Regions from separate parts of the Oryzibacillus soli genome, predicted to be linked through region 4. Evidence: riboswitches for the same ligand, from Rfam matches in the RefSeq annotation. Region 4 holds a riboswitch; each other region holds the start of a gene.
The links. A riboswitch is a leader RNA that binds a small molecule or an ion and turns the genes downstream of it on or off. The one in region 4 is predicted to bind cobalamin.

Region 1: it holds a riboswitch for cobalamin, as region 4 does, so the genes downstream of both, metE (5-methyltetrahydropteroyltriglutamate--homocysteine S-methyltransferase) here and nrdI (class Ib ribonucleoside-diphosphate reductase assembly flavoprotein NrdI) in region 4, are expected to answer to the same signal.
Region 2: it holds a riboswitch for cobalamin, as region 4 does, so the genes downstream of both, ACSEXW_RS26565 (cobyrinic acid a,c-diamide synthase CobB) here and nrdI (class Ib ribonucleoside-diphosphate reductase assembly flavoprotein NrdI) in region 4, are expected to answer to the same signal.
Region 3: it holds a riboswitch for cobalamin, as region 4 does, so the genes downstream of both, ACSEXW_RS12930 (ABC transporter substrate-binding protein) here and nrdI (class Ib ribonucleoside-diphosphate reductase assembly flavoprotein NrdI) in region 4, are expected to answer to the same signal.

What each region holds. Positions count from the first base shown of each region.
Region 1 is NZ_JBPPGJ010000037.1:338-7,857, forward strand. It holds gene metE (5-methyltetrahydropteroyltriglutamate--homocysteine S-methyltransferase) at 1-2,133, opposite strand, end outside; cobalamin riboswitch at 2,289-2,487, opposite strand; gene ACSEXW_RS27480 (hypothetical protein) at 2,651-2,815, shown strand; gene ACSEXW_RS27485 (YheC/YheD family protein) at 3,050-3,805, shown strand; gene ACSEXW_RS27490 (bile acid:sodium symporter family protein) at 3,900-4,910, shown strand; gene ACSEXW_RS27495 (LacI family DNA-binding transcriptional regulator) at 5,150-6,181, shown strand; gene ACSEXW_RS27500 (Gfo/Idh/MocA family protein) at 6,250-7,410, shown strand; gene ACSEXW_RS27505 (ThuA domain-containing protein) at 7,427-7,520, shown strand, end outside.
Region 2 is NZ_JBPPGJ010000029.1:43,437-50,956, forward strand. It holds gene ACSEXW_RS26555 (nitroreductase family protein) at 1-531, opposite strand, end outside; gene ACSEXW_RS26560 (cob(I)yrinic acid a,c-diamide adenosyltransferase) at 683-1,255, opposite strand; gene ACSEXW_RS26565 (cobyrinic acid a,c-diamide synthase CobB) at 1,248-2,699, opposite strand; cobalamin riboswitch at 2,811-3,008, opposite strand; gene ACSEXW_RS26570 (4Fe-4S binding protein) at 3,156-4,535, opposite strand; gene ACSEXW_RS26575 (hypothetical protein) at 4,532-5,008, opposite strand; gene ACSEXW_RS26580 (sensor histidine kinase) at 5,177-6,559, opposite strand; gene ACSEXW_RS26585 (response regulator transcription factor) at 6,556-7,263, opposite strand; gene ACSEXW_RS26590 (multicopper oxidase family protein) at 7,413-7,520, shown strand, end outside.
Region 3 is NZ_JBPPGJ010000008.1:200,094-207,613, forward strand. It holds gene ACSEXW_RS12915 (Lrp/AsnC family transcriptional regulator) at 13-504, shown strand; gene ACSEXW_RS12920 (aminotransferase class I/II-fold pyridoxal phosphate-dependent enzyme) at 528-1,721, shown strand; gene ACSEXW_RS12925 (aspartyl-phosphate phosphatase Spo0E family protein) at 1,866-2,129, shown strand; cobalamin riboswitch at 2,265-2,460, shown strand; gene ACSEXW_RS12930 (ABC transporter substrate-binding protein) at 2,657-3,673, shown strand; gene ACSEXW_RS12935 (FecCD family ABC transporter permease) at 3,675-4,709, shown strand; gene ACSEXW_RS12940 (ABC transporter ATP-binding protein) at 4,714-5,547, shown strand; gene cobT (nicotinate-nucleotide--dimethylbenzimidazole phosphoribosyltransferase) at 5,544-6,608, shown strand; gene ACSEXW_RS12950 (bifunctional adenosylcobinamide kinase/adenosylcobinamide-phosphate guanylyltransferase) at 6,693-7,412, shown strand; gene cbiB (adenosylcobinamide-phosphate synthase CbiB) at 7,446-7,520, shown strand, end outside.
Region 4 is NZ_JBPPGJ010000006.1:151,387-158,906, forward strand. It holds gene ACSEXW_RS10080 (NAD(P)-dependent alcohol dehydrogenase) at 1-804, shown strand, start outside; gene ACSEXW_RS10085 (hypothetical protein) at 914-1,309, shown strand; gene ACSEXW_RS10090 (spermidine synthase) at 1,296-2,039, opposite strand; gene ACSEXW_RS10095 (HPr family phosphocarrier protein) at 2,304-2,546, shown strand; gene ACSEXW_RS10100 (bifunctional 3-deoxy-7-phosphoheptulonate synthase/chorismate mutase) at 2,817-3,893, opposite strand; cobalamin riboswitch at 4,398-4,603, shown strand; gene nrdI (class Ib ribonucleoside-diphosphate reductase assembly flavoprotein NrdI) at 4,770-5,129, shown strand; gene nrdE (class 1b ribonucleoside-diphosphate reductase subunit alpha) at 5,116-7,200, shown strand; gene nrdF (class 1b ribonucleoside-diphosphate reductase subunit beta) at 7,240-7,520, shown strand, end outside.

The sequences.
Region 1 (7,520 bases), on a different contig from region 4:
CATACCGGCCATCTCCTCCACGTGTGGAACTCGCGGACTGTGAATATCATAGACCCCAAGGCCAATCCCCAGGTTATAAGTGTTCGTCTCGAAGCTATGGATCAATTCGCCATGACTGCGGGAGGTCTCAATCGAGATGACGTCCGCGTCCATATCCACGATGGAATCGATCATGTCGTGAAACTCGCAGTAGCACATATGAGTATGGATTTGTGTCGCTTCCTGTACGGGGGAGGTTGTCATGCGGAAGGCTCTAACCGCCCAGGAGAGATAGTGCTGATGCTCCTCCTCCTTCAAGGGAAGTCCTTCGCGAACCGCAGGCTCATCGACTTGAATCATCCCGATGCCCGCTTGTTCCAATGCCAGAACCTCCTGACGGAGTGCGTAGGCCAATTGGTAGGCGACCTGCTCTCGTGGGATATCCTCGCGGACGAACGACCAATTCAGAATCGTGATCGGGCCTGTCAGCATTCCTTTGACCGGACGATCGGTCTGCGACTGGGCATAGACGGTCTCCGAAACCGTCATATCGCCTCTAGAAGCAACGTCGCCGTATATGATCGGCGGTTTTACGCAGCGGGAGCCATAGGATTGCACCCATCCGTTTTGAGTGAACACGAAGCCATCCAGCTTCTCCCCGAAAAATTCGACCATGTCGGTCCGTTCGAATTCGCCGTGTACGAGAACATCCAGACCAAGCTCTTCCTGAAGCTTCATCCAAGTATCGATCTGTTCGTGAATGAATGCCGTATATTGGTCCTTCGTCCATTCGCCCTTACGCCATAACTGGCGCGCCTTGCGGACATCAGAGGTTTGGGGGAAGCTTCCGATGGTCGTTGTAGGGAACAAGGGCAGCTTCCATTTTGCCTGCTGTGCAATACGGCGCACCTCGAACGGCTTGCTTCGCTTAGGATCCTGTGCCGTCATCAAGGCTACCGCTTCCTGGACATCGATGCGATTGCGGGAAGGGGACTGCTTCAATCGGTCAAGCGCCTCGGCCGCTGTCATCAATTCCTCGGCAACCGCTGGTTTGCCTTCTGTAACCGCCCTTCTCAGAAGGACCAGTTCGTCAAGCTTTTCATCTGCGAAGGCAAGGGCCCCCTTGATCTCGTAGGGTATCTTCGTCTCACGCTCGGTGGATACCGGCACATGAAGGAAGCTGCAGGAGGATTGCAGGATCAAGCGCTCTGCCGGAACCGCTTGCTGCAATTCATCGAGCAGGGCCAGCTTATCATCAAGATTAGCACGCCAGATCCCCCTTCCGTTGATCACGCCTGCGCCAAGAATTTTGTCGCTAGGAAATCCATGCTCCCTAAGGGAAGAGAGGTTCCCGTCGAGACCGTGTACGAAATCGAGCCCGATGCCTTTTACGGGAAGAGTAATGAGATCCCTGTAGTTCTCAACCGATTCAAAATATGTCTGCAGCATGATGTTAAGGGACGGGACGGCTTCAGCCAGGTTCGCATAGATTCGTTTCAGCCGCTGTATATCCTCAGCTGTCAACCTGACAACGGCAATCGGTTCGTCCATTTGTACCCACTGAACGCCTTCAGCGGCAAGCTCCTGCAGCATTTGGACGTAGAGCGGAATCAGACGATCCAGCCACAAGTCCGTCTCATGGGCCGTATAACCTTTGGCGAGCTTCAGGAAGGTAAGAGGGCCTAGAACGACAGGCTTGCCTTCAAGGCCTAGCTTCGTCTTCGCTTCACGGTAGGCTTGCAGGGGGCGGTTCTCTGTCAGTACCGGATTGGCATCGTGCAGCTCCGGAACAATGTAATGGTAGTTGGTATTGAACCACTTGGTCATTTCGCTGGCCGTGGCATCCTTCGTGCCGCGCGCCATTCCGTAATAGACGGATAGCGGGACGGGACCGTCCTTATGCCGGAACCGGTCAGGTATAAGGCCGAACATGACGGCCGTATCCAGTACATGATCGTAGTAGCTGAAATCGTTAACCGGGATCAGGTCGATTCCTTTGTCCTGCAGTTTACGCAAATGACCGAGACGGATGTCCTGGAGCTTGAGATGCAGCTCCGTCTCCTCGATTTTCCCGGACCAGAATGCTTCCAGCGCTTTTTTCCACTCCCGGTCGAAACCAATTCTTGGGTAACCTAGAATACTGCATAGGGCCATAGTATGATTCTCCTCGTATCGTTCATAATCGTAACCAACCGCTTACTTCCGAAAATCAAAAAGGCGTCTCTCCCCTAAAAAGCATAGGGAAAGACGCCCTCATAATCGCGCATTATGACGGTCCATCTAACACCTCCCTATCTCCCGTAGGTACGGCAGTGCTGTCAGAATAGGCAGGTCTCCTGGCTCCAGAATCATCATCAAGCGTAGCCTTCCCAATCCGAAGATCAGTGGCGTCATTCACGCTGACTCCTCTGTTACAGTGGCGGGACCGCGTCGGTTTTTCACCGAACTTCCCTTTTAAGCTCTGATCCGGTTCTAATTGGACAGAGCACCTAATCCCAATATGGAATAATTCCAATATGGATAATCATACATTCAAACGTAAAAATATGCAATACTTCCAAAGTGCCGAAGCGGAACAACGGATCTTTTTGTCCAAGAAATGTTCACTTCCGTTAGGTCGGAGCGCGTGGGTGCGTTACATATATTGATGGGGAAAGGACGGAGAACCGACATGTCAAAAGGCAAGCTGATTCTATTCTGCGCCGCAGGCCTGATCCTAACGTGGATGGCCGGATGCGCCGGCCGCAACTCCGGCAGGGAGACCCGGCTGCCTCCGGCACCGGCGGAGACCGTGGCCCCAACCCTACAAGAGCGGACCGCCCCGATGGCGGCCTAAACGGTCCATCCGGCGTCATCAGCACGTGATTCCCACATATGCATTCCTTGAGTGCCCCTTGGCAGTATGCCAGGGGGCTTATTGCCGATTGCCTGTTCGCCCTCGCCAATCCGGTACGGCCGGCATAGGATAAGATGTCTCGCAGGATTGCCAAGGGAGAAGGCCTCCGCGGCGGTGCACGCTCCTGGCGGCGGATTCCTGCCCATCAAGCCGGAACAAGAAAGGGAGAGGTACATGCAGCGGTTTGTCCACAGCAAGTGGAAGAAAACGCAGACCCTCGGTGCGGACTCGAAAATCAAAGGTCATATTCCTCACACGGAGAGATTGACCCAAGATACGCTGGGAGCCATGCTGTCCCATTATGGAATGGTGTACGTCAAGCCGGACCGGGGAACGTTCGGCAATGGGGTCATGCGGGTGGAGTTGACGGAGGGGATCTACAAATATCAATCCGGCACCGTAATCCGGACCTTCTCGGACCTGAACGGGCTGTATCAGGATCTGGTGAAGGCGACCAAGGGACGAACCTACCTCGTCCAGAAGGGCATCCATCTTCTGAAGCATGGCGGCCGCCGGTTCGACATCCGGGTCATGGTTCAGAAAACGCCGAACGGCTCATGGGAAGCGACGGGGATGATCGGCCGGGTGGCCCATCCGCGCAAGATCGTCACCAACTTCCATAACGGAGGGACGCTGAAGCCCGTTTCCGTGCTGATGGGGTCTTATCTCGATCGCGCCAGACGGGACCGGTTCCGCGGCGGGCTGAAGCAGCTGGGAGTCCGGGTCGCCCGGAAGCTGGAGGCCCGTTATCCCGGAATCAAGGAGATCGGCCTGGACATTGCCGTTGACCATTCGTTCAAGCCTTGGATTCTGGAGGTCAACACCTGCCCGGACCCGTATATTTTCAAAGCGCTGAAGGATAAAAGCGTCTTCCGGAAAGTCATCCGTTACGCCCGGGCCTACGGCCGGATTCAAATGTCCAAAAAATAATCACGCTTCTCGAGCCCGCCTTGAGGTATAGTAGTCCTATACGAACTAGACCCGAAACGATACGCTGTTGGGTGGAATCGAGGGATAACAAAAGATGAAAGCTGCTTATGCCTTTAACCGCTTTATTGAGAAGTGGATGCCGTTCGTCACGCCATGCAGCCTGCTGCTTGGCGTCTTCCTTTCCGTATGGCTGAAGCCGGCGGCCTTCCTGGTTCCGTGGATCTTCGCCTTCATGACCTTCTCGGGGAGCCTCGGCTCCGGCTTCAAGGATCTGAAGAAAGTGCTGCTGCACCCGGCGCCGCTGTTGGTGTGTCTCTTCATTCTGCACGTGTGGATGCCTCTATTGTCCTTCGGTGCAGGCTCGCTGTTCTTCCACGGGGACGCCTATACGATTACCGGCCTGGCGCTGGCGTTCATCATCCCCACCGGGATCGTCAGCTTCATGTGGGTCTCCTTATATCAAGGCAACATCGCGCTGACCCTGTCGATCATCCTGCTGGATACGTTCCTCTCCCCCTTCGTAGTCCCGTATACGCTGCATTTGCTGGTGGGTGCAAACGTGAACATCGATACTTGGGGCATGATGAAGGGGCTTCTGTGGATGGTAGTGCTGCCTTCGCTGGCCGGTATGGCGCTGAACCATTGGACCCGCGGACAGGTCAAAAGCACCTGGGGCCCCAAGCTGGCCCCCTTCAGCAAGCTGGGGCTCATCTCCGTCGTCTCCATCAATGCATCTGTGGTGGCGCCGTACTTCACCACCTTCTCCTGGAAGTCCGTCGGGATCGCCCTGACGGTGCTGGGGGTGGCGGCTACCGGTTACTTCTGGGGCTGGCTGGCCTCCCGGAGGATGAAGGCGGAGCTCGGCGTCACCGTGGCCATGACATTCAACAGCGGCATGCGCAACATCAGCGCGGGCACGGTGCTGGCCGCGACCTATTTTGCCCCGGCGGTGGTGTTCCCCGTCATGGTCGGCACCTTGTTCCAGCAGATTCTGGCCTCCACCTATGCCTATATGCTGAACCGGAAGTACGGTCTCGGACCGGGGGCGGAGAAGAAGGAAGCCCCAGGTGTTCCGCTTTCGGAGGGGCGTCGGGCGGCGGGTTAAGCCGCTGGCTGACCCCGCTCAGCCGGATAGGACCGGAACGGATTGGACCGAACAGAGCACATAGCACGAGCAAGAAAGCCGGAATTCCGATGTAAGCGTCGGAAACCGGCTTTTTTGGCTTGAGAGGGCGGCCAGGAGGGAGAAATCCCGGTTGACAGCAGATGGAATAAATCGGATAATGTACGCGTGTACATTCATCAAAATGATCAGGCATCAAGGTGCAGGGAAGGAGGGCGCGAATGGTTTCCCGCAGAGAAGTAGCGGAGCGGGCCGGCGTGTCGGAGGCGACGGTGTCCCGTGTGTTGAACGGGGTGGGACCCATGAAGGAGGAGACCCGGAGGAAGGTGCTGGAGGCTGCGGCGGAGCTGGGCTACCAGCCGAGTGCGATAGCCCGGAGCTTCGCCCGGGGCAAGAGCGGCAACCTGGGGGTAGTGCTGCCCTCGGTGCCGAAGGTGCATCTGTTCTCCACCTATTATTTCTCCGAAATTCTGAGCGGCATTGGGGAAGCGGTGCAGCGGATGGGCTACGGCCTGCTGCTTCTCTTCCGTTCCCCCGAGGAGGAGATGGATTACATCTCCCATTACCGGACCCAGAAGGTGGACGCCCTCGTCATCCTAGGCGCCAGCGACCTGCCGCACGAGCGGGAGGCGCTTCGCAAGCTGGACCGGGAAGGGCTGCCCTTCTGCATCGTGAACCAGCACTACCCGGAGGAGCGGTTCTACGAGGTGGACGCGGATCACGAGGAAGGCAGCTACCAGGCGGTCCGGCATCTGCTCTCGCTGGGCGCGGAGCGGATCGGGTTCATCAACGGCGGCGCCCACTATTCCAACAGCCGGGACCGGCTGGAGGGATACCGGCGGGCGCTCCGGGAGGCGGGGCGAACCCCAGATCCGGCGCTTATGGCCGAGGGCAATTACAGCCGGCGCAGCGGCCTGTCCGCAGCGGAGCGGCTGCGGGACCGGCTCGGGCAGCTGGACGCCGTCTTCGCCGCCAATGACCGGATGGCCATCGGCTTCATGCAGGGTATCCGCAGCTTCGGCGTGGTGCCCGGCCGGGATATCCGGGTGGCCGGGTATGACGATTCGGATGGCGCCAGCCTGACGGATCCGCCTCTGACCACTGTTCATGTCCCCTTCTATGAGATGGGGAGACGGGCGGCCGAACGAGTGCTGGAGCTGGCGGAGAAGGGACCGCCGAACGATGAGGCGGGAGGGCATGAGCGCGAGGTTCTGGCGACCCGGTTGGTGGTTCGCCAGTCCAGCGGGACGTAAGGAAGCGGGATCGGGCCGCTTCGGCGGTTCCGGCCGGCAAGGAACGATATCGAGAAGGAAGGTGCCGAATGAAGAGCGTGAACGTAGGAATGATCGGATATAAGTTCATGGGAAAAGCGCACAGCCACGCTTATAAGGATCTGCCGATGTTCTTCCCGGCGGCGCCCAGGCCGGTCATGAAGGCCTTATGCGGCCGGGATGAAGCGGGGGTGTCCAAGGCGGCCGTCCAGTTCGGCTGGGAGAGCTATGAGACCGACTACCGGAAGCTGCTGGAGCGTGATGATATCGATCTGGTCGATATCAACGCCCCGAGCAACGCCCACAAGGACATTGTCCTTGCGGCCGCGAAGGCCGGCAAGCATATTTTCTGCGAGAAGCCGTTGGCGCTGACGCTGGCCGATTCCCGCGAGATGCTGGAGGCGGTGGAGCAGGCCGGAGTCACCCATATGGTGGGCTTCAATTACCGGTTCGCACCGGCTGTCCGGCTGGCAAAGAAGCTGGTGGAGGAAGGCCGGCTGGGCAGGATCCATCATTTCCGGGCCTGGTTCCTGCAGGACTGGATCGTGGATCCGGACTTCCCCTTGGTCTGGCGGCTGCAGAAGGAGATTGCCGGCTCCGGCTCCCACGGGGATCTAGGCGCCCATCTCATCGACTTGGCTCACTACCTTGTCGGCGATATGGAAGAGGTCATCGGCATGAGCGAGACCTTCGTACGGGAACGCCCCGCGGCCGATTCCATGACCGGCTTGAGCGCCAAGGGCAGCAAGGATGCGCCGAAGGCTCCCGTGACGGTGGATGACGCCACGCTGTTCCTGGCCCGGTTCAAGAACGGAGCACTGGGCAGCTTCGAGGCCACCCGGTTCGCCCCTGGGCACCGGTGTACCAATTCCTTCGAGATAAACGGAAGCCAGGGCAGCGTAAAGTTTGATTTTGAACGGATGAATGAGCTGATGGTGTACTTCACGGACGATGCGCCCGACGTGCAGGGCTTCCGGAGGGTGCTGGCGACGGACGCGGCCCATGCCTACATGGACGCCTGGTGGCCGGCGGGTCATACCATCGGCTATGAGCATACCTTCATTCACGAGGTGCTGGAGCTGATGACGGCTCTGGGGGAGAAGCGGCAGCCGGTTCCGGATTTCCGGGACGGGGTCAAGTGCCAGCAGGTGCTGGAGGCCGTGGACGTATCGATCGAACAGCGACAATGGATCCGGGTAGAAGACCGGTAGAAGGAGCGTGTGGAAAATGAAACAGGCATTGATCGTACAGGGCGGATGGGACGGCCATCAACCGAAGGAGGTATCGGAGATTCTGGCAGGCCTCCTGCGGGAGGAAGGGT
Region 2 (7,520 bases), on a different contig from region 4:
GTTGGAGGGGATCTTGAACTCCTCGATCAGCTTCTCAGCGGAGAAGCCGCCCATCGGAACCGTATCGTACCCGTGAGCCTTGGCAACCAGCATCAGCTGCATGGCCACCAATCCGCCGTCCACGAGAGCGACGCCGCGTGCGACTTCCGGAGGCATGGAACGGTAGGCTTCCTTCATCCGGGGAACGTAGCTGTCGCGGGCTTCCTTGGGCATGCCGGCTTCAACGGCAAGATCGTAGATTTTGTCCGCTTGCTTGTAGGCCTCTGTGTCTCCGAGCAGGATGACGGTGGCGGCGGAGTCCACCACTTGCTTCTGGTTATTGGCGATCGGAAGCAGCTTCTCCTTCACGGCCGGGTCATCGACAACCAGGAACCGCCAGGGCTGGAGATTGGACGAGGACGGTGCCAGGGCTGCTTCGGCCAGCATCTCCTTCAGCTCTTCGGCAGGAATGCGGACGGACGGATCATAGCTGCGGATGGATTGGCGCTCCCGAATAAGGGTGAAGAAATCCGATTGAACTTTTTGAGTCATATGAGTTTCCTCCATTCATCAACTGTTATAGATTTAATTACTGTTTCTTTAATAGTTACAGTATAAAAAGAAGCGCTCCGTCTGTCAACAGGAACGCCATATTTTTTCCAAAAAATATCTGATCCCAGGGTTACTCGGAACGGTGAAACGGTCAGAACTCCAACCCCGGCATAGCAGTTATGCCTTCCTCGTAATAATGCTTCACCGCCACGACCTCCGACACTAGATCCGCCGCGGCGATCACCTCCGGCTTGGCGCCCCGACCGGTCAGCACGAGATGCAGGTGCCGAGGCCTGCTGCGGATCAGCTCCAAGACTCCCTCCAACGGGAGAACGTCGTCAACCGGGAATCGGTCGATTGCCAGCGCATTGTGGATCTCATCCAAGATCACCATATCCCAATCGCCGTTCATCACTTCCTCCCGGGTCATCGCCCAAGCCTCCCGAAGCGCGCTGCGGTGCTCCTCCGGTGTCTTAGTCCACGTGAAGCCGACTCCCAGCTGCCGGACGTCAATTCCGATCTGGGTCAGGATCAGCTGTTCCCCATAGCTGCGCTTCGGTGATTTGATATACTGAAGAATCAGCACCTTATAGCCCCGGCCCGCCGCACGAACGGCCAGCCCGACGGCTGCGGTGGTTTTCCCTTTGCCATCCCCTGTGTAGACCAGGGTATAGCCCTTCCTTTTGCTTCTCTTGTCCGGTGCCGTCTGTTCCGTCTCACTCATGTCCGCTTCCTCCTCTTCTTCTCCTGTACGCTGCACATCTCGCAACCAGCCGCTTGGCGGCTTCCGGATTCGAGGCGAAGTGCACGTGGGTATATCCCGCCGTTAAGGTATCGGTAGCATAGCCGTCTTGGCCGGCTCCGCGCAGTCCTTTGGTATCGTAAGCGTGAGGGTAGATCTCCGAATCGGGAGTCAAGGTGGAATAATGATACTCGTGTCCCCGGATCGTATCCCCCTCGGCCAGGAGCACGCCGTCCCGGAGCCCCGTTACCTCCCGATAGCCGAAGGACGAGAGCTTGGACTGCATCCGCACCTCTGCGGGAATGATGCCCGCCATCGGGAACGTCCGGCCGGACTGGTCCGTAATGGAGCGGCTCAGATACATATATCCCCCGCATTCGGCGAATATCGGCAGTCCCACCTCGGCCCGGGCCTTCAGATCCCGGCCCACATGTCCGGCCTGCGCCAGCTGCTCCGCAAATTCCTCGGGGAAGCCGCCTCCGATATAGACGCCATCCGCTTCCGGCGGTACCGGCTCCCCGGCTAAGGGGCTGAACGGTTGGATACGGGCTCCCAGCTCTTCCAACAGCTCCAGATTCTCAGGGTAATAAAAGTTGAACGCCGCATCCATGGCTACGGCGATGGTGAGCGAATCCTCCGTCTGAGGATTCACGTCCGCTTGATCCGTTCCGCCGGCAGGCGTGGAGAACACCCACTTCTCCGGCCAAGGCAGGGGCGGGACCCGGCGGGCCAGCTCCAGCAGCGCGTCCAGATCCACACCCTGCTCCACCGCATCCGCCGCCCGCTCGAAGAACGGCTCCAGCTCTCCCCGTTCGATGGCAGGTACCAGTCCCAGATGCCGCTCCGGCACCTGGAGCCCCTCTTCTCTGCCCAGCCAGCCAACCACCGGGATGCCGCATACTTGCTCGACGGCGGCTTGGACGAGGCGGAAGTGGGCTTCACTGCCGCATTGGTTGGCTATAACGCCGGCGATCCGGCCCGGACCCGCCAGCTCGCGGAAGCCCAGCACCATGGCGGCCGCTGTCCGGCCGATGCTGGAGGCGTTTACGACCAACAGCACCGGTGCGGCCAACAGCTCGGCGATCTCCGCCGTCGATCCGGTATTGGCCAACGGATCCTTCCCGTCGAACATGCCCATAACCCCTTCGATCACGGAAATGTCCGCTTCTCTGGATCCTCGCAGGAAGATCTCCCTCATCACGTCCAGAGTCGTCATCCAGGTGTCCAGATTCCGGGAGATTCTGCCGGTGACTGCAGTGTGATAGCTCGGATCGATGTAGTCCGGGCCGCATTTGAAGCCTTGCACCGCCAGCCCGCGGCGTTTCAAGGCCGCCATCAGACCGATGGTGACGGTCGTTTTGCCGGCACCGCTCCCGGTGCCCGCTATCACCAAGCGGGGGATTCCGCCCCCTATCTCGGATATCATGCCGTTCCGATCCCTCCTTCTGAAGCCCCAGCACGCACAAATAAGCATCTCCGCCGGGAGATGCCTACGCGTATCGAATCCACTTACACCACCCTATGACGCGTAGGATATGAGGTGAGCGAAGAACGGGCAGGTCTCCTGACTTGCGGCTCTTCACCTGATCTCCCGCCTTCCCGCTTCATGTTCCATGAAGCAGTGGCTAATTTGGAGCGGCTCCCCGCTTACAGTGGCGCGACCGTACCGGATTTTCACCGGTTTCCCTATTAAGTCGGGCTGTGAACACCCGACACCCGTTCCCGAAGCTTACGGTATAGAAAATAATTCTCAATATACCATATGTCTATGGATTCGTCTATTGAACCCGGCTGCTTCGTCCTCTGATAGTTTCCGCTCCATCACCAAAACGAAGACCCCGTGAATCATCACGGAGTCTCCATTTTTTCAGGAAGCTTGATCTTATACCCGATGCATCATCGGCAGCGAGAACAGATAGAGGTTGATCACGGCCAGGACCGCCATCAGAACGTAATACGGAAGCAGCTTCCGCCACGATGCCCGTTGGCCGATCCGATAGACCGTATAAGCCGAGCCCACGGTACCGAGCACAACGACAAGATATTGAAGCCATTGGACGGTTCCGGCGGATGCCAAACTCAGGTCTCCGGAGAGCTGGTAACCGAACAGGCTCACGGTATTGAACCAGATCGCCTTGCCCTCTGTGAAGGCATGGAACAGGTTGTGCGCCAGATGGCCAGCCAGGTCCAGCGGGATAATGGCGTAGCCGAACCGGACGAAGTTCTCCCGGACCTTCTCCGCGCTCTTCGAGCCGGCCGTTAAGCGGGCGGTGACCCACAGCATGGCGATCGGGAGCATCATGGAGAGAACGAAAGCCACGGTGAAATTCACGTTGTAGTTCGTGGTCTGGGTGACCTTGCTGATGCCGGTCAGGATGCGGTCCCAGATCTCCAGCATGGTGATATTCTGTACGAAGACGATCCCCATGATGACCGCAGCCAGAAACGCATGCTCGGCCTTCGGCTTCTTGATGCCCCACAGCTCAGCCGTCGGCTTGCGGGGGGAGATCCGGATCGAATTGTTCGGACAGGTCTTCACGCAGTTGCCGCACAGATTGCAGTCCGCGCTGCTTTCCATGGTTCGGGGGAACTCGAACATCGGACATCCTTCCGCCTTCTCGTTGCCCTTGTAGCAGGACTGGGTCTTGCACGTTTTGCAGATGTCCGGAGTGCCCCGGAGCTCCAGCATGCCGGACCGGGAATAATTCCCGGCCAGGCCGCCCAGGAAGCACAGCGTTTTGCAGAAGGTCCGCCGTTCGTAGAATACCGACGTTCCCACCACCATCGTGGTCAAGAGAAGCAGCAGGTATCCGGAACCGCGAGGGGACTCGACGATTCCCCAGATGTGGTCGGACCAGGTGATCAGAATGAAGAACAGATCGATCAGCCAGATCCCGTATTTCTTCAGGAAGGCTGGCATGGGTCTCTCGGAGCCGACCAGCTTCCGGACGATGTCGCTGATCTTTCCGAAGGGACAGACGGCGCACCAGAATCGGCCCAGCACCAGGAAGATCACCGGGATAGCGGGCCACCAGAGCACCCAGGTTAAGGAGGTACCGAAGTTCCGGCTCGGGTTCATCGTGCCGGCCGCCAGTTCGTAGACAATGACGGAGAAGACGACCATAGCCGCCCACTGGAAAATACCCGGGTACCATCTGCTGCGCACGAAGGCCCGGATAGCAGGAACGTCCAACAGATTGTACCGCTTGCCGGCGGCGGAGACATCAGGGGATTGCGAAGTGCTGCGTACCGGTGTGCTCATGCTAGCCCCTCCTTCTTCCGGAACCGCTTGTTCCAGATTCCAATCAGGATGAATGCGGCGTTAACTGCGCCGAAGGCATATAGAACCGGCAGGTTGGGCGGGGTTTCCACCACGTTCTCATGGCTCCCGTGGCCGCCGGTGCTTGAGCTTTCGTGCGTCCCATTGGAGGTGGCGCTGCCGGTCGAACCATGGGAGGCATGCGCATCCGTTGACGATGTGGCGTGCTGCTCCGCAGGCGTAGACATCTTGCTGTGCTCCTCCGTTGTCATATTGTGGGCCGCGTGGGCATCGGCAGCGGGTGCCGGCGCCGGGCTCGGAACCGGACTCTTCACGGCCTCTTGCTTGGCTGCCGGTTGAACCTGTGTGGTTCCATGACCGGCATGCTCGTCCTTCTTGGCTTCGTCTGCCCATGCGGTGCCGGCGAAGAGGACCACACCGGCCAATCCCGCGGCGATGGCGATTTTTTTCATCATCCGATCTTCCTTTCTTCTCGATGCTACTGGCTCTATTCTAGGAAGAAAGTATGGAGAAACGATGTGGATCGATGGACATCCTCGATCGGAATCCCGTTAAACCGCGATTGTTCACAAAACCTTCACGCCCCAAATAGAAAGAGACTGTCCCATCGGACAGCCTCCTTCCTATGCCGGGCCGCTTGTAGGCAGAGAGATGACGAAGCGGGTGCCTGCTCCCGGTTCGCTGGCCACCTCAACCGTCCCTCCTTGGAGCTCCATCAGCTTCTTCACGATGGCCAAGCCTAATCCGCTGCCTCCGTGCTCGCGGGACCTGGACTTCTCCACTCGGTAGAACCTCTCGAAGATATAAGGAAGCTCCTCCTGCGGTATTCCCCTTCCCGTATCCTCCACGATCAGATGGACGGACTCGGGTTGTGCCGATAACCGCACCCGGATCGTCCCCTGCTCCGTATACCGGATGGCATTCTCCAGAATGTTCAGGACAACCTGCTCCATCCGAAGACCGTCCGCATAGACGAGTGGGATATCGGCCTTCTCGTAGTGAAGGGACAGGCCTTTTTCCCTTGCCTTCAGCTGTACCTTCTGAACGCTGTTCTCCGCCAGCTCCGACAGATCGAGCCATTCCATCAGGAGATGAATCTTCCCTTCCTCCATCTTGGAGAGCTCGAAGAGGTCATGGATGAGCCGGCTCAGCCTTAAGGACTCTTGATAGATAATGGTCAGGTATTGCACCTTCTCCTCCTCGGAGTCGTACAATCCGTCCGTCAGTACCTTGGCATAGCCCTCCAAGTAGGTAATGGGCGTACGCAGCTCGTGGGAGATATTCGCGAAGAATTCCTGCCGCGTATCCCGGTAATGCTGCAGATCCCGGGCCAGATCGTTGATGGCCGCACCCAAGTTGCCGATCTCGTCGCTGGACCGTACCTCCACCCGGGTTTCCAGCTCTCCCTTGGCGATACGGCGTGTCGCCTGCTCCATCTGGACCATGGGACGGGACAGAATTTGGGACACGACATACGTGAACCCCAGCGCCAGCGCAAAAGCTCCGCCCCCCGACAGCAGCAAGTAGCTGCGGACCCGTCTTAGGGATTCGTCCATGCTTTGCATGGAGGACAGGACATAGATCGCAATGCCTTCCTCCGGAACCGGCCTTGCGGAGACGAAGTAGCTCTCTCCGTCTTGGGCCGCGAATTCACGGAATAACGAATGGCCCGCCCGCAGTCCGGCTAGATCGGATGGCTGGAGGAACTCGGCATCCTGGATCTTAAGCCGGCCCAGGCTGATGGGATCTCCGGTGTTCAGATGGATCAGATAGATGCTCACGTTCGAGAAGTCCGCATAGGTCTGCATCATCTCCTCGGAGCTCGTGTCGTGAGACTTGGCCATGCTGGCGAAGTGAGTGGCCAGATCCTGAACATCCTCCTTCATCTTCGTATGATAGAAGGAGGAGAACACCCGGTCGATGACGAGCCCCAGGAAGGTCAAGATGATAATGAATAGGGCAATGATGACGGCCCCCAGCTTCAAGCCGATCCGGTTGATCCTCATGTGGCTTCACCTTGGGACTGGAACTTGTAGCCGACCCCCCACACCGTTTGGATCGGGTTGTAGGACAGACCGGCCCGTTGGATTTTTTCGCGGATATTCTTAATATGGGTATCGACGACCCGGGAATCTCCCAGATAATCATGCCCCCACAAGGCTTCAACCAGGATCTCGCGGGAGAAGGCCCGGTGCGGACTGCGGGCGAGCAGCAGGAATAGGTCGAACTCCTTCTGGGTCAGCTCCACCGGCTGTTGATCCACATGAACCTGGCGGCCCTCCGGATAGATGATCATTCCCGGCGCTTCCAAGCGTTCCTCCGTGACCATATGCTGCTGCTGGTAGGCCGACCGCCGGAGCAGGGCGTATACCCTGGCAATCAGCTCGTCGGGATCGAAGGGCTTGGTCAGATAATCATCGGCCCCCAAGCCGAGTCCTTGAACCTTATCCTTGACCTCCGTCCGGGCCGTGAGCATCAGGATGGGGGTCATATCCTTCTCCCGGATCTTCCTGCATACCTCCCACCCGTCCATATCCGGCATCATGACGTCCAACAAGATAAGATCATACGCGGCGTTCCGCAGCTGTTCCAGAGCCTCTTGGCCGTTGGTGGCTTCCTTAACCTCCATCCCCTTTCGGGTCAGATAGATCCGGAGCAGATTCCGCATATTCCACTCGTCGTCGACAACCAACACTTTAATTCTGTTCATGGTACCACCCGATCCTGCAAGATTTCCCTTATTATATCCCCCAAATATGTGGAAACGATGAAGGCAGCATTCTTTACCAACTCCACACTTTCTACACAACTGCGAATTATTATAACGTTAAAGTTGTTATCAAAGGACGGAGGAATAGGATGCGCAAGCACTTGATTCGAACGGCAGCCGCTGCAGGACTGTTCGCGTTCCTTCTAGCAGGCTGCTCCGGCACAGGCTCGGAGCACTCCATGGAAGGTATGAATCAC
Region 3 (7,520 bases), on a different contig from region 4:
GAGGACATGATCATGACTGAACTGAAAGCGAAGGTTCTCGATATCCTGAAGGAGGATGCGCGGAGAACGCCCGACTTGATCGCCACCATGCTGGATGCGGCGCGGGAGGAGGTTGAGCGAGCCATCGCGGAGCTGGAAGCGGACAAAGTGATCATTAAATATGCGCCTATCGTCAACTGGAGCAAGGTGGAGGACGACAAGGTCACCGCCCTGATCGAGGTTCAGATTACACCCGAACGAGGCCGCGGCTTCGACGCCATCGCCGAGCGGATCTATCTGTTCCCTGAGGTGAAGTCCGTATATCTGATGTCCGGCGCTTACGATCTCCTGGTGGAAGTGGAAGGCCGCACCCTGAAAGAGGTGGCCCTGTTCGTCTCGCAGCGCTTGTCTTCCATTGATCGCGTACTCTCGACCAAAACCCATTTTATCTTGAAAAAATATAAGCAGGACGGCGTCGTGTTCGAAGACCATGAGGACGATAACCGGCTCGTCATTGCTCCCTAAACCCAAGCGGAGGATGATCCCGTATGACGACGAAACGCCAATCGATGCAGGACTATTTGACTCCCTTGGTACGGGCTATTCCGCCCTCGGGGATCCGGAAGTTTTTTGACTTGGTCAGCGCAAGCAAGGATTCGAGCATCATCTCCCTGGGGGTGGGCGAACCGGATTTCGTCACGCCTTGGCATGTCCGGGAGGCTTGCGTCTATTCCTTGGAACGCGGCAAGACCCAATATACGTCCAATGCCGGCCTGCTCGAGCTTCGGGAGGCCATTGCCGAATATCTGCATGGCAGCTTCAAGGTCAGCTACGAGCCCTCCAATGAAATGATTGTGACCGTTGGAGGCAGCGAAGCCATCGACCTGGCCCTCCGGGCCTTGATCAATCCGGGGGATGAGATTCTGATTCCCGAGCCCTGCTATGTATCCTACAGCCCCATCACCTCCATTGGCGGGGGCATTCCCGTAGGGATCGAGACCTTCGCCAAGGACGGCTTCAAGCTGACCGCGGAGAGCCTGAAGGCCAAGATCACGCCTCGCTCCAAGGTTCTGATCCTCTGCTATCCGAGCAACCCGACCGGCGGGGTTATGACCTACGAAGACATGCTGCCGATCGCCCGTCTGGTCGAGGAGCATGATCTCCTCGTCATCTCCGACGAGATCTATGCCGAGCTATCTTACGGGATCAAGCATACCAGCTTCGCCAGCCTGCCCGGGATGAAGGACCGCACGCTGCTAGTCAGCGGCTTCTCCAAGGCCTTCGCCATGACCGGCTGGAGGATGGGTTATATCTGCGGACACCGGGAGCTGATCGCCGCCATGCTGAAGATCCATCAGTATACGGTCATGTGTGCTCCCATCATGAGCCAGGTGGCTGCCTTGGAGGCGCTTCGGAACGGGATGGAGGAGAAGGACCGGATGGTGGACTCCTACAACCAGAGGCGCAGGCTGGTGGTCAAGGGCTTCCGCGACATGGGACTGGAGTGCCATGAACCCCAGGGAGCGTTCTACGCCTTTCCGAGCATAGCCGGAACCGGGCTCACGTCCGAGGAATTCGCCCAGCGGCTGCTGCTTGAGGCGAAGGTGGCTGCCGTTCCGGGGCACGTATTCGGTTTGGGCGGGGAGGGCTTCCTGCGATGCACCTATGCCAATTCGATCGCCCAGCTGATCGAAGCGCTGGATCGGATCGATAAGTTCCTGAGGCGGCTGGAGCGGGGCTGAAGGAGCAGGTCCATTGTCCTGCGCAAGACCCCCAAATTCTTGAAATCTAGTAAAATCCGCTTTCTTTTTCAAATAAAAACTGGTATCCTTATGTTAGGGGATTGTAAACATTCTAACCAGGGAATTCTTAAAGGAGGGATATAAATGGCGTTTGCTGAATACGTATGCCGGTCTTATCGTGGTAGCATGTTGGTTCGCGATCCTAACCATAGCACCAAATGGGCTTACCGACTATCTAGTAAACCTTCGCCATCCGCCTCCCTGGAAGAAGAAATTTACAGCCTTCGCAAGAAGATGGAGCAATTGGCTTTGAAGGAGCAGTGCTTGACCGCGCCCAAGGTAGTGGAAATCAGCACGATTCTCGATAAGAAGCTGAACGAATATATGGGAATTTTTCAGAGAGCCTGACCCCGCACGGGGAAGGCTCTTTTCATGTTCTTCCTCCCACCGTATGACGAACGTTATCTAAAATAGTTCTTGTAATTCCCATCGGATATGCCTATAATGTGCTCTTAGAGATTCGCGCTTGAATGAGAACCGAATAGCAGATTCCCGCCGATGGGTCCTTCGCGCTTCACGCGCAAGGTTAAAAGGGAAGCCGGTGTGAAACCGGCACGGTCCCGCCACTGTGAATCGGGGACGACCTCGTAAGGCCACTGTTCCGCATGCAGCCGGAATGGGAAGGCGAGGCACGTCTGAACCCGTAAGTCAGGAGACCTGCCCATCCGAGTGTAGCTGACGAAATCCTTCGAGGAAAAGGATCAGGCTGATCACGGAGTCCGACCGGACGTGAGACGAACGTCGAACGCCGGAACGCACCCCTTTCTGATTTGCTGTGCCCTCCCGCCTCGCAAGAGGCCGGAGGGTTCTTTCGTTTGGGTCTTGTTCGAGGCATTCAGGCTCATCTCATACATACGTACGAGGGAGAGATTCGGATGAGCAACAACATGTGGCGGAAAAAGGCGGCTGTCACGGCAGCGGCAGCACTAACCCTGTCCCTGGCCCTGGCGGGCTGCGGCGGCAAGGACACCAATTCGGCATCTCCTTCGGCAGCGGCAACCGCAACGGTTCAGCCCGCGGCCACGGCGGCTGTCCAGGCAACGCCCCCCGCGGCGACCCAGGCGGCTTCGAAGACGGTGTATCCGCTGAAGCTGAAGGATGCGACCGGCGTGGAGATCACCTTCGACAAAGCGCCTGAGAAGATCGTCACCCTGGCCCCGAGCGAGACGGAGTCCGTATACGCGGCGGGAGCGGGAGCCAAGATCGTGGCCGTGGACAAGTGGAGCGACTATCCGGCGGAAGCCAAGAGCAAGGCGCAGATCGGCGATCTGAATTCCAACATGGAAGCGGTGGTGGCGGCAGGGTCCGATGTGGTCTTCGCCAGCGCCGGTGTGAATAAGAAGGCGGTGGAGGCGCTTCGGGCCTTGAACGTCAAGGTGTTCGCAAGCGATCCGAAGACGCTCCAGCAGGCGATCGACCGGGTGGAGCTGTTCGGCCAGATCCTGAACACCCAAGCGGAAGCCAAGAAAGCCGCTGACGAGATGCGCGCGGATCTGAAGAAAGTGACCGATGCCGTGAAGAACGCACCGAAGAAACGGGTGTACATCGAATTCAGCCCGGGCTGGACCGTAGGCTCCGGCGAGTTCATGGACGAGATCGTCACCCTGGCGGGAGGCATCAACATCGGCGCAGACAAGAAGGGCTGGTACAAGATCGATCCGGAGGCCATCATCAAGGCCAATCCGGAGGTCATCGTCTATGCCAAGGGTGAAGCGGGCATGGGTTCCATCCTGGAGGAGATCAACAAGCGTCCGGGCTGGGATGCCATCGATGCCATGAAGAACAAGAAGCAGTATGCGGTGGATTCCAATCTGGTCAGCCGGGTCGGTCCGCGTGTCACCAAGGGACTGATCGAGGTGGCGAAGGCGATCCACCCGGATGAAGTGAAATAAGATGAACAGGCGACTGATCATATGGGGAGGAGGAGCGGCGGCGCTCCTTCTTTTCTCCATTATTGCGAGTTTGTCGTTGGGTTCGGCTAGACTGCCGCTCCTGGAGGTGTGGCGGATTCTCCTGCATAAGCTCCCCCTGCTGGGGAGTGTCGTCCATCCGGATTGGCCGCAGGCCAGCGAGAACATTATTATGAAGGTTCGCTTCTCCCGGGTGGTTCTGGCCGTCTTGGTCGGCGCTTCGCTGGGAGTGGCCGGTTCGGGCTTCCAGGGGGTGCTCCGGAACCCGCTGGCCGACCCTTACACGCTGGGCGTAGCCTCAGGCGCGTCCGTCGGGGCCGCCTTCATCATCCTGTTCGAGCTGCAGCATGCCGTGGGGCAGTTTACCGTGCCGCTGGTAGCTTTTGCAACGGGGACCTTGACGCTTGTGGCGGTCTTCCGGCTGTCCTCCCATGGCGGGAAGTCCAAGGTGGAAACGCTGATTCTGGCGGGGGTGGTCGTCAGCGCCTTCCTGGGCGCCGTCGTCTCATTTATGGTCAGTCTCTCCAACAAGGTAGTCAACGAGATCCTCTACTGGCTCATGGGAAGCCTGTCCATGCGGAACTGGGACTATTCGCTGGTGCTCCTGCCGTATTTTGTGTTCGGACTCTTGGTCATCTGGTGGCATGTGAGGGCCTTGAACCTCCTGACGCTGGGGGAAAAGCAGGCCGCTCATCTCGGCGTCGATCTGGAGCGGACCAAGTGGATCGTGCTGACCGTGTCCACTCTGCTGACTGCAGCGGCGGTGTCCGTATGCGGGGTCATCGGATTCGTCGGATTAGTGGTTCCCCATCTGGTGCGGCTGACGGTCGGACCGGATTACCGGCTTATCGTGCCGCTGTCCGCCCTAACTGGAGGGATCTATGTGCTGTGGTCCGATACGCTGGCCCGGCTCGTCCTGTCTCCGAAGGAGATCCCGCTCGGTGTGGTAACAGCACTCCTGGGCGCGCCATTCTTCGCTTATCTGCTGCGCAAGCGCAAATACCGGCAAGGGGGTTAATGCGATGATCGTCATGGAGAACGTGCAGAAGAGCTATGACGGCGTGCCGGTGCTCAAGCAGGTGAGCTGCTCCGTGCGCAAGGGCGAGATCTACGGGATCATCGGTCCCAATGGGAGCGGCAAATCCACCCTGCTGAAGATGATCTCCGGCACGGAGCGCCCGGATGCGGGGAGCGTGCGGGTGGACGGCAGGGAGGTGTCCGACTATGCCCGGCGGAAGCTGGCCCGCTTCATGGCGGTGCTGGAGCAGGAGGCACTGCCGCCGGTCGGCTTCACCGTGCGGGAGATTCTCGAGATGGGACGGTATCCCCATCAGGATTGGCTCGGGCGGGACCGGAGCGATGCCGAGGGGCTGCTGGCCGGGATCGTGGAGCGGCTGGGGCTGGCGGTGCTGGAGGAGCGGGCGGTGGACCAGTTGAGCGGAGGCGAACGCCAGCGTGCGGCGCTGGGCAAGGCCATGGCGCAGGAGCCGACGGTGCTGCTCCTCGACGAGCCCACGACCTACCTGGATATCGGCTACCAGCTCCAGATGATGGATTACGTGCGCAAGTGGAACCGGGAGTGCGGGCTGACAGTGGTGGCTGTGCTGCACGATCTGAACCTGGCCGCCTTGTACTGCGACCGGCTGCTGGTGCTGAAGGATGGGGAAGTCCAGGCCATCGGGATGCCCTGGGAGGTATTGAGCGAGGAGCTGGTGGAGCGGGTGTACGGCACCCGGCCCGTGGTGATGCCGCATCCGGCTGTCGGAGCGCCACAGCTGCTGCTGACTCCGGAAGAAAGCGAACCGATTCAGACCGGGGATACCCGGCAAGAGGAAAAGGAGACGATAAGACGATGAAGAAGGCAACCTTATCATTGGAACAAATGACGGCCGGCATTCGGCCGCTGGACGAAGAGGCTTGCGCCCGTGCGGCGGCGCATCTGGATCAGCTGACCAAGCCCCCCGGCAGCTTGGGCAAGCTGGAGGCGGTGGCGGTGCAGCTGGCCGGCATGACCGGTGAGCTGGCCCCGGAGCTGGGGCGCAAGGCCGTGGTGGTAATGGCCGGCGACCATGGGGTATGCGAGGAAGGCGTGAGCGCATTTCCGCAGGAGGTGACGCCCCAGATGGTCATGAACTTCCTGGGCGGCGGCGCTGCCGTCAATGTGCTGGCCCGGCATGCGGGAGCGGAGGTGGTCTGCGTCGATATCGGGGTGAACGCAGAGCTGTCCCACGAGAAGCTGATCTCCCGCAAGGTCCGCTGGGGCACCCGGAATCTGGCCCGGGAAGCGGCCATGACCCGGGAGGAGGCGCTGGCCGCCGTTCAGGTCGGCTACGAGCTGGCTCTGGAGCTGGCGGATCAGGGCGTGGGCCTGTTCGCCACCGGCGAGATGGGCATCGGCAACACCACGCCCAGTGCGGCGATCTTGTCGGCGTTCACCGGTCTTCCTCCGGAAGCCGTAGTGGGACGGGGCACGGGCATCGGGGACGAGCGGCTCGTGCACAAGCAGAAGGTGCTGGCGCAGGCCTTAGAGGTGAACAAGCCGGACGCCTCCGACCCGCTGGACGTGCTGGCCAAGGTAGGCGGCCTGGAGATCGCCGGCTTGACCGGCTTGATTCTGGGTGCGGCGGAGAAGCGGAAGCCGGTGGTCATCGACGGCTTCATCTCGTCGGCCGCCGCCCTGACGGCCAGCCGTATGGCGCCGCTATCCCAGGCATACATGATCGCCTCCCATCTGTCGGATGAACAGGGCCACCGGTTGATGCTGGATGCCTTGGGCCTTAGGCCCATGGTGACGCTGGACATGCGGTTGGGCGAGGGGACGGGAGCCGTTCTGTGCTTCCACCTGGTGGAGGCGGCGATCCGCGTGATGGCGGAGATGGCGACCTTCGCTTCGGCGGGAGTCAGCAACCAGGAGTAACCGAAGGCCGGGGACCGGCCCGGCGAGCAGGACGTGAAGACGGGAATGGGCTGACAAGGATCGAAGAGAAGGAGCCGGTTCATTATGCTGGTATTGGTCACCGGAGGAGCCCGCAGCGGCAAGAGCGGGTTCGCGGAGCGGTATGCGGCCTGCTTGGGCCGACGGGGAATCTATGTGGCAACCTCCCGGATCTGGGACGGCGAGATGCAGGACCGGGTGGAGCTGCACAGGAGCACACGGGAGGCTGGTGTTTTCCCATGGACGACGGTGGAGGAGCCCCTGAAGCTGGCGGAGCTGCTGGCGGACTTGGGCGTGGAGGCGCAGGCGCAGGCGGAGGCATCTACGGAGGCTTCTGCGTCCGGGACAGAGACTCAGGCCGGACGGGCTCCGGCCTTGGCGGGCCGTGAGGACAAGAAGCCAGCCAGCAATGGCGCGATAGACGGAAAGTGGGCCGGGCCGGTCATCCTGGTGGATTGCCTGACGCTGTGGCTGACGAACCTGCTGCTGGAAGCCGGCGTGGAGGAATGGACCCGGGAGGAGATGGCTCAGGCCGGTGCCCTGGCGGAAGCGGAGGTGGAGCGTCTGGCCGGGGTGCTGCGCTCTCTGCCGGTTCCCGTGCTGTTGGTGACCAACGAGGTGGGGGACGGCCTGGTGCCGGAATACCCGCTTGGCCGGCTGTTCCGCGATGCGGCGGGGCGGATGAACCAGCGTCTTGCCGCGCTCTGCGACCAGGTGTTCCTGGTCACGGCGGGCATTCCGGTGGAGCTGAAGCATCTGGCCTTCCGGCTGCCGGGAGAAGCGTGAACGTACTTATTCATCGGGGAGGAGGCGAGGGTGCTGCTCTGGTATACACCTGAAGAAATCCTGGGCATGCTGCTGGCGGCCCTCGTCATAGACTGGCTGGTAGGGGAT
Region 4 (7,520 bases):
GACCGGGTCGGAGTAGGCTGTATGGTTGACTCCTGCGGGGAATGCTGCAACTGCCATAATGGAGAAGAGCAGTACTGCCTTAACGGGATGACGGGCACCTATGGAGCCATCGACAGATATGGGCAGTACACCCAGGGCGGCTATTCCACTCACATCGTCGTAACCGAGGACTTTGTGGTTCGGATTCCTGACGGTCTGGAGCTGGACGCGGCAGCTCCGCTATTGTGTGCCGGTATCACCACGTACTCGCCGCTGCGCCATTGGGGGGCCGGACCCGGCAAGAAGATTGCCGTTATCGGTCTGGGCGGATTGGGACACATGGCGGTGAAGCTGGCCCATGCCATGGGGGCGGAGGTTACCGTGTTATCCCAATCCCTGAAGAAGCGGGAGGACGGTTTGCGGCTTGGCGCAGACCGCTACTATGCCACAAGCGATCCGGAGACCTTTGCGAAATTGGCCGGCTCGTTCGATCTCATCGTCAATACGGTCAGTGCGAAGATCGATATCAGTGCCTATCTCTCGCTGCTGGCGCTGGATGGTACCATGGTCAACGTAGGTGCACCGGCGGAGCCGTTGTCGGTTAATGTGTTCTCCCTGATCGGCCATCGCCGGTCATTCGCCGGATCGATGATCGGCGGTATTCGCGAAACGCAGGAGATGCTTGATTTTTGCGCGGAGCACCGCATTGCTCCTGAGATTGAAGTCATAGATGCCAAGCAGATTGATGAAGCGTGGGAGCGTGTGCTGGCCTCCGATGTCCGTTACCGGTTCGTGATCGACATCAGCACGATGGGGAATGAATAGCATTTGGTGAGGAAGGGGAGGGGGCATTCAGGGCCCCCTTCTTTTTGTTGGAACCGTGCAGGGATAAGGCGAGCATTAGTGGAAGCAACTTAATTGAGGGGGGGATACGATGACGAACAGCGAGAAAGCACGGAAGCTCTATGCAGAGTTAAGCACCGACATCAAGGAAAGCCTGTTGATACCTACTGTGATTCTGGAAAACGGCCGCGTGCCCAAATATGTTCCCTACGCAGTAGGCATATTGGTTCGTCAGTATGCGGAGCGGCATTATGAAGACGACTGGATTCCCGTCACACCAGATCTGTTTCGGATCAACAGCAAAGATCGGGAAGGCCGGAAGGATCTCCAGCGGATTCTCGATCTTCTAGAAAGGAACCAGGTGATAGAGACGTTGAAAACGGGAACGGACACATATGTCCGCATTGTAGAAGACGAGGTATTCGAGCCGAGCAGCTACTTGAGAAATGACAATGACGCCAGCTGCAGCTCGCTCACGGATCCGTAATGATGTAACCTGCACCGGGGGCAATTTCCATGAAGCCTGCCATGTGACGAGACTGATAGACTAGGGGACGGTTGGCAGCGGCCAGCAGAATGCTCTGTTTGCCGGCGGCGCCTTTGCCAGGCAAGGCGAAGGCACTGCAGAAGGCGAACTCCTCCTGGAGAGTGGAGGACACTGCGTTTACCACCGGGTCATGTTCACTGCGGCCCATCAGGTTCAGAATGACCGAGCCCTGCGGGTCCAGCTTCGACCGGACGAGTCCGAAAAATTCCAGCGACAGCAGCTGCCGCGGAGTGCCCGAGCTGGTGAACGCATCGAGAAGGATGCAATCGAAGCGCTCCTGCCGGGTCCGCTCCAGAATCCGGCGGCCGTCACCGATGACCACGTTGTTCCCGCTGTAGCCGAAATACTGCCGAGACACCCGGTCCACCTCCGGATCCAGCTCCGCTACCGTGACGGAGCCGGGCTGGCCCTCGTAATGACGGGCCAGGGAGCCGATGCCGTGTCCTACGATGAAGATCTCCCGGAGCGGACCATGGTTGTGCTCGATCAGATGGATCATGGCCCTCGGATATTCAAACAGGATCCGATCCGGACGGGTAAGATCCATCACCCCCTGTACGGCTTCATCCGAAAATTGGAGCACGCGGAAGCGGCCTCTTTCACCTTCATGTTCATCGGTGTCGTACACGGTGAGTTCCTCATGGTACGGTGTTCGGCAGTGGTACAGCATGTTCAAGCGAAGCTCCCCTTACGTGCCGATGCCCGGCAAGATTTGATCGTCAGCCGTCATCGGCCGCTGTAGAACAGTATAAAACGAAACGGCATCTTTTTCACGACAGGCGTATGAAGCTGAGGCATTACCGAAAAGAATCGCAAATAAATCTAAAACCGGCCCCATACTCCTGGTGCAAACGATGATCTATAATGATCGTAACTTCCACTATATAACGGAAGGAACCATAATCCGAACGGAATGAACCAAGGAGGGGCTTCTATGAGAGGAGTATCCACGAACGCCATTGTCGAAATCAACCAGACCGCCAGCCGTTTCCAATCCAGTGTTGTCATGAGGGTCGGGAACAGGTTTATCGACATGAAAAGTATGCTTGGTCTCAGCATGACTTTGCTTTATGAAGACGCTCACTTTCTGGAGGTGCACGGTCCAGACGAAGCGGATGCCAAGAAGGCGATGACAGAGGTTCTGGCGAAACACGGTGTGAAGGTAGAGATTAAGTAAGATTCCTCCCGACAGGTTGAAACAACACTTTCCTGCGCGGAGCAGCCTCGTCTCGTAAAAAGTAAAACAAAAGATACCTTTCCTCGGTAAAATGGAGGTACCACCCAACCATTTCCAAAGGAGAGGTTTCTTTTGTACATTTCTGAAAGTGGCCAACGGCGGCTCGGATTACACCGGATCCCCTGTACATCGACAACATCGTGTATACGCCGTAAACGATACATGCCCCGTCCCCTTCACCAACAGGGGGCGGGGCATTCACATTCCGCGCTACGCCTTGAACAAGCCGGAGGCCCGCACATCGGCGAAGAACTTCTCGAACTGCGGGATGTCGAGCTGCTGCTCGGCATCGGAGAGGGCCGTCGGCGGGTTCGGGTGCACCTCCACCATGATGCCGTCGGCGCCTGCCGCCAGAGCGGCCTTGGCGCAGGGGACGAGGATGTCCTTGCGCCCGGTGGAATGGCTCACGTCCACCAGGACCGGCAGGTGGCTCTCCTGCTTCAGGATCGGCACCGCCGAGATGTCCAGCGTGTTGCGAGTCCACTTCTCATAGGTGCGGATGCCCCGCTCGATCAGCATGACCTGCGAATTGCCGCGGGAGACGATGTACTCCGCCGCCAGCAGGAATTCCTCCATGGTGGCGGCCAGGCCCCGCTTCAGCAGCACCGGCGTATCCACTTCGCCCGCGGCCTTCAACAGCTCGAAGTTCTGCATGTTTCTTGCGCCGATCTGGATGATGTCGATATACTCCGTGGCCGGGCCGATATCGGCGGGATTCACGATCTCGCTGATGGTGATGAGCCCGAACTCGTCCGCCACCTCCTTCATCATCTTGAGCCCTTCCATCCCCAGGCCTTGGAAGTCATAAGGGGAGGAGCGGGGCTTGAAGGCGCCTCCCCGCATGACGCGGACGCCGGACCGGACCAGGGCAGCCGCTACGGTCCGCATCTGCTCCCAATTCTCCACCGAGCAGGGGCCGGCCACCAGCATCGACGAGCCTCCGCCGATGACGGCGTCCCGGACGGTGATGACCGTATCCTCGGCCTGCTTCTTCCGGCTGACCAGCAGATCCTTCTTGTGGTTCATCTTCTGCAGGTCCAGCGAAGCCTTGAAGATCTGCTTGAACAGGTGCCGAACCGCCGCATCGTCGAACGGACCCTTGTTCATCGCCACGAGCCGCTCCAGCATGTCATGCTCCCGGACAGGGTCAAACTTCGGAATGCCCTGCTTCTGCTTCAACGCTCCGATTTCTTGGGCCACCTGCCCGCGCTCCGAGATGAGCTCCAGGAGCTGTCCGTTCAGCGCGTCAAGCTTGCCCCGCAATTCCTCCAACTGACGGTTTTCCATCCTCCATCATTCCTCCTTGGTCCTAATCTTCCCAGATACAGCAAAAAAGGCCTCCCATCCCCAAAAGAAGGGACAGGAAGCCGTGGTACCACCCTCGTTCGAAAGGTGCGGCCGGAATTTCCGGATGTCCGCAGCACTTTCCTCGAATCATGATAACGGTATGAAACCGGCAGCCTCTAATGGGAGCATCAGCTCCGTTCAAGGCCCCACTTCGGAGTGAACTTCATCGGTTCGGTCCCTTAGGTCTGCTCTCAGTCTCCGGCAAACCTTCCCTGTCGGTCCCGCAGGTCCGATTACTCTCTCCTGCATGGTGTTTCGCGATATGGTTCCTATTTTTTGCCGATTATACGCTTCCCCTTCCGCAAAAAGCAAGAAGACGCTGGAACGCGTTCTGGCGTCTATGATGTGTCGAAATAAAGCGCTGAAGTCTATGAAATTGTTGAAAAGTTGTCAATTTCGCATTGACAGTTGCTAGATATCGTTGTAGTATTCAATGGTACCTACTACATATTGATTGGAACAGGTGCCTACCCCGGTATTGGACACAACCAGCCGGCGCAGGCTTAATAGGGAAGCCGGTGCAAAGCCGGTGCGGTCCCGCCACTGTAATGGAAGAATCCGCCACACGTATCCACTGGTCGTTCCGGCCGGGAAGGAGCGGCGGGTGATGACGCCAGAGCCAGGAGACCTGCCTGTTTCCATGGATGACACCTTCCCTACGGGAGATAGGGGCGTGTTCGATAGCGGCTTACCCGTTCCGGCCTGTATGGGCTGGGAATGGACGGACCCTGCTCTTCGTGCGTCTCTAGGACTCCCCATGGGAGCCGGGAGGCGCTTTTTTGGCCCCCAATGACCTGTTGAAAGGATTGAAGAGCCTTGCTCATCGCCTATGATTCCCGAACCGGCCATGTCGGTAAATTCGTAAAGAAGCTGAATCTGCCTGCCGTCCGCATCGATGAAGCCCTGGAGGTCGACGCCCCGTTCGTGCTGGTGACCTATACGACGGGGATGGGACAGGCTCCAGGGAAGGTGCTCCACTTCCTGCAGAAGAACCGGAACTACCTCCGGGGTGTGGCGGCCAGCGGCAACCGTAACTGGGGCGAGCACTTTGCCGGCAGTGCGGACCGGGTGTCCGAGCTCTTCGGCGTACCGGTGCTGTGCAAGTTCGAGCTGTCGGGTACGGAGCGGGATGTGGAGAGATTTCTGACGGAGGTGCGTGCGGTTGCGTCATATTGAACTGAACAACATGCTGATGATGAAGGATGCCGATGGCTTCTTCCGTTTGGATAAGGACCTAGAGGCGGTCGACGCCTTCATGGAGGAGACGGCGGGCCGGACGATGTCCTTCCCCGATACGGATGCGAAGGTCCGGTATATGATCGATCATCACTACTATGAGGACGTGTACGCCCTGTACAGTGCCGAGGAGGTAGCCAGCGTCTATGACCTTGCCCATGGCTACGGCTTCCGGTTCGCCTCCTATATGGCGGCGTCCAAGTTCTATACGGATTACGCCATGAAGAGCGACGACGGGAAGCTCTATCTGGAGCATTACCCTGACCGCGCCGCCATTACCGCCCTCTATCTGGGCCGTGGAGATGCGCAGCTGGCGCGGACCCTGGCTGCCTCCATCATGGAGCAGCGGCTGCAGCCGGCCACGCCCACCTTCCTGAATGCGGGGAAGAAGCGCCGGGGCGAGATGGTATCATGCTTCCTGCTCGAGATGGACGATTCCTTGAATTCCATCAATTACGTGCTGTCCACCTGCATGCAGCTGTCCAAGATCGGCGGCGGCGTGGCCGTCAACCTGTCCAAGCTACGCGGCAGGGGCGAGCCCATCAAGGGCGTCGAGGGGGCGGCCAAGGGCATCATGCCCGTGCTGAAGCTGATGGAGGATGCCTTCTCCTACGCGGACCAGATGGGACAGCGCAAGGGCTCCGGAGCGGCCTATTACAACATCTTCGGCTGGGATGTGCTGGAGTTCCTGGACAGCAAGAAGATCAACGCGGACGAGAAGTCGCGGTTGAAGACTCTGTCCATCGGCCTGATCGTGCCGGAGCAGTTCTACAAGCTGGCGGAGAAGAACGAGCCGCTGCATGTTTTTGCCCCGTACAGTGTGTGGAAGGCCTATGGCCAGCATCTGGACGACATGGATATCGACGAGATGTACGAGACCCTCTTGGCGGATCCCCGCGTCCGCAAGAAGGCGGTGATGGGCGCCCGGGAGATGCTGGTGAAGATCGCCGCCATTCAGCTGGAATCCGGCTATCCGTACATGATGAACCGGACCAATGCCAACCGGGGCCACGCCCTGAAGCGGCTGGGCAGCGTGAAGATGTCGAACCTGTGCACGGAGATCTTCCAGCTGCAGGAGACGTCGGAGATCGGCAACTACGGCGAGCCCGACCATATCCGGCGGGACATCAGCTGCAATCTGGCATCGCTGAACATCGTCCACGTCATGGAGAGCGGCAAGGTGCGGGAGTCCGTGCATGAAGGCATGCTGGCGCTGACGGCGGTCAGCGATATGACCCGGGTTCAGAATGCGCCGGGCGTGGTGAAGGCCAACCGGGAGCTGCACTCCGTCGGCCTGGGAGCCATGAACCTCCACGGCTACCTGACCAAGAACAAGATCGCGTATGAGAGCGAAGAGGCGAAGGATTTTGCCAAGACGTTCTTCATGATGATGAATTACTACTCGCTGGAGAAAAGTATGGAGATCGCCCGGGACCGGGGCGTCGTATTCGAGGGCTTCGAACGGTCCGACTATGCGAACGGCACCTACTTCGACCGGTATCTGGCCACGGATTACCGGCCGGCCTCGGCCAAGGTGCAGGAGCTGTTCCAAGGCATCCAGGTGCCGTCTCCGGAAGACTGGGCCCGTCTCAAGGAGCAGGTGGTCCGCCACGGGTTGTACCATGCGTACCGCCTGGCCATCGCGCCGACGCAGAGCATCTCGTACATCCAGAACTCCACCTCCAGCGTCATGCCCATCGTATCGCCCATCGAGACCCGGACTTACGCCAACTCGACGACCTATTATCCGATGCCGTATCTCAGCCGGGACAACTATTTCTATTACAAGTCGGCCTACCAGATGGATCAGTTCAAGGTGCTGGATCTGATCGCCGCCATCCAGGAGCATATCGACCAGGGCGTGTCCACGGTGCTTCATGTCAACAGCGACGTGACCACCCGGCAGCTGGCCCGATATTATATCTACGCCGCACGCATGGGGCTGAAGTCCCTCTACTATACCAGGACCAACCTGTTGACCTTGGAGGAATGCATCAGCTGCTCGGTGTAATGTAGGCCGAAGCAAGAGCGATTGGAGGAGAAGATCCGCATGGAAGCCATCAAAGCGGTAAATTGGAACCGGCCGGATGACGATTTCACCATCGAATTCTGGCATCAGAATATCATGCAGTTCTGGACGGATGACGAGATTCCCCTGTCCGACGACAAGATGTCGTGGCTGGCTCTGTCCGATGCGGAGCGGGAGCTCTACATGAAGGTGCTGGGCGGATTGACGCTGCTTGACACCGTGCAGGGCGGAGCCGGCATGCCGAAGATTCTGGAGTATACGGAGGGGCTTCAGCGCAAGGCCGTGCTGGGCTTCATGGGGAT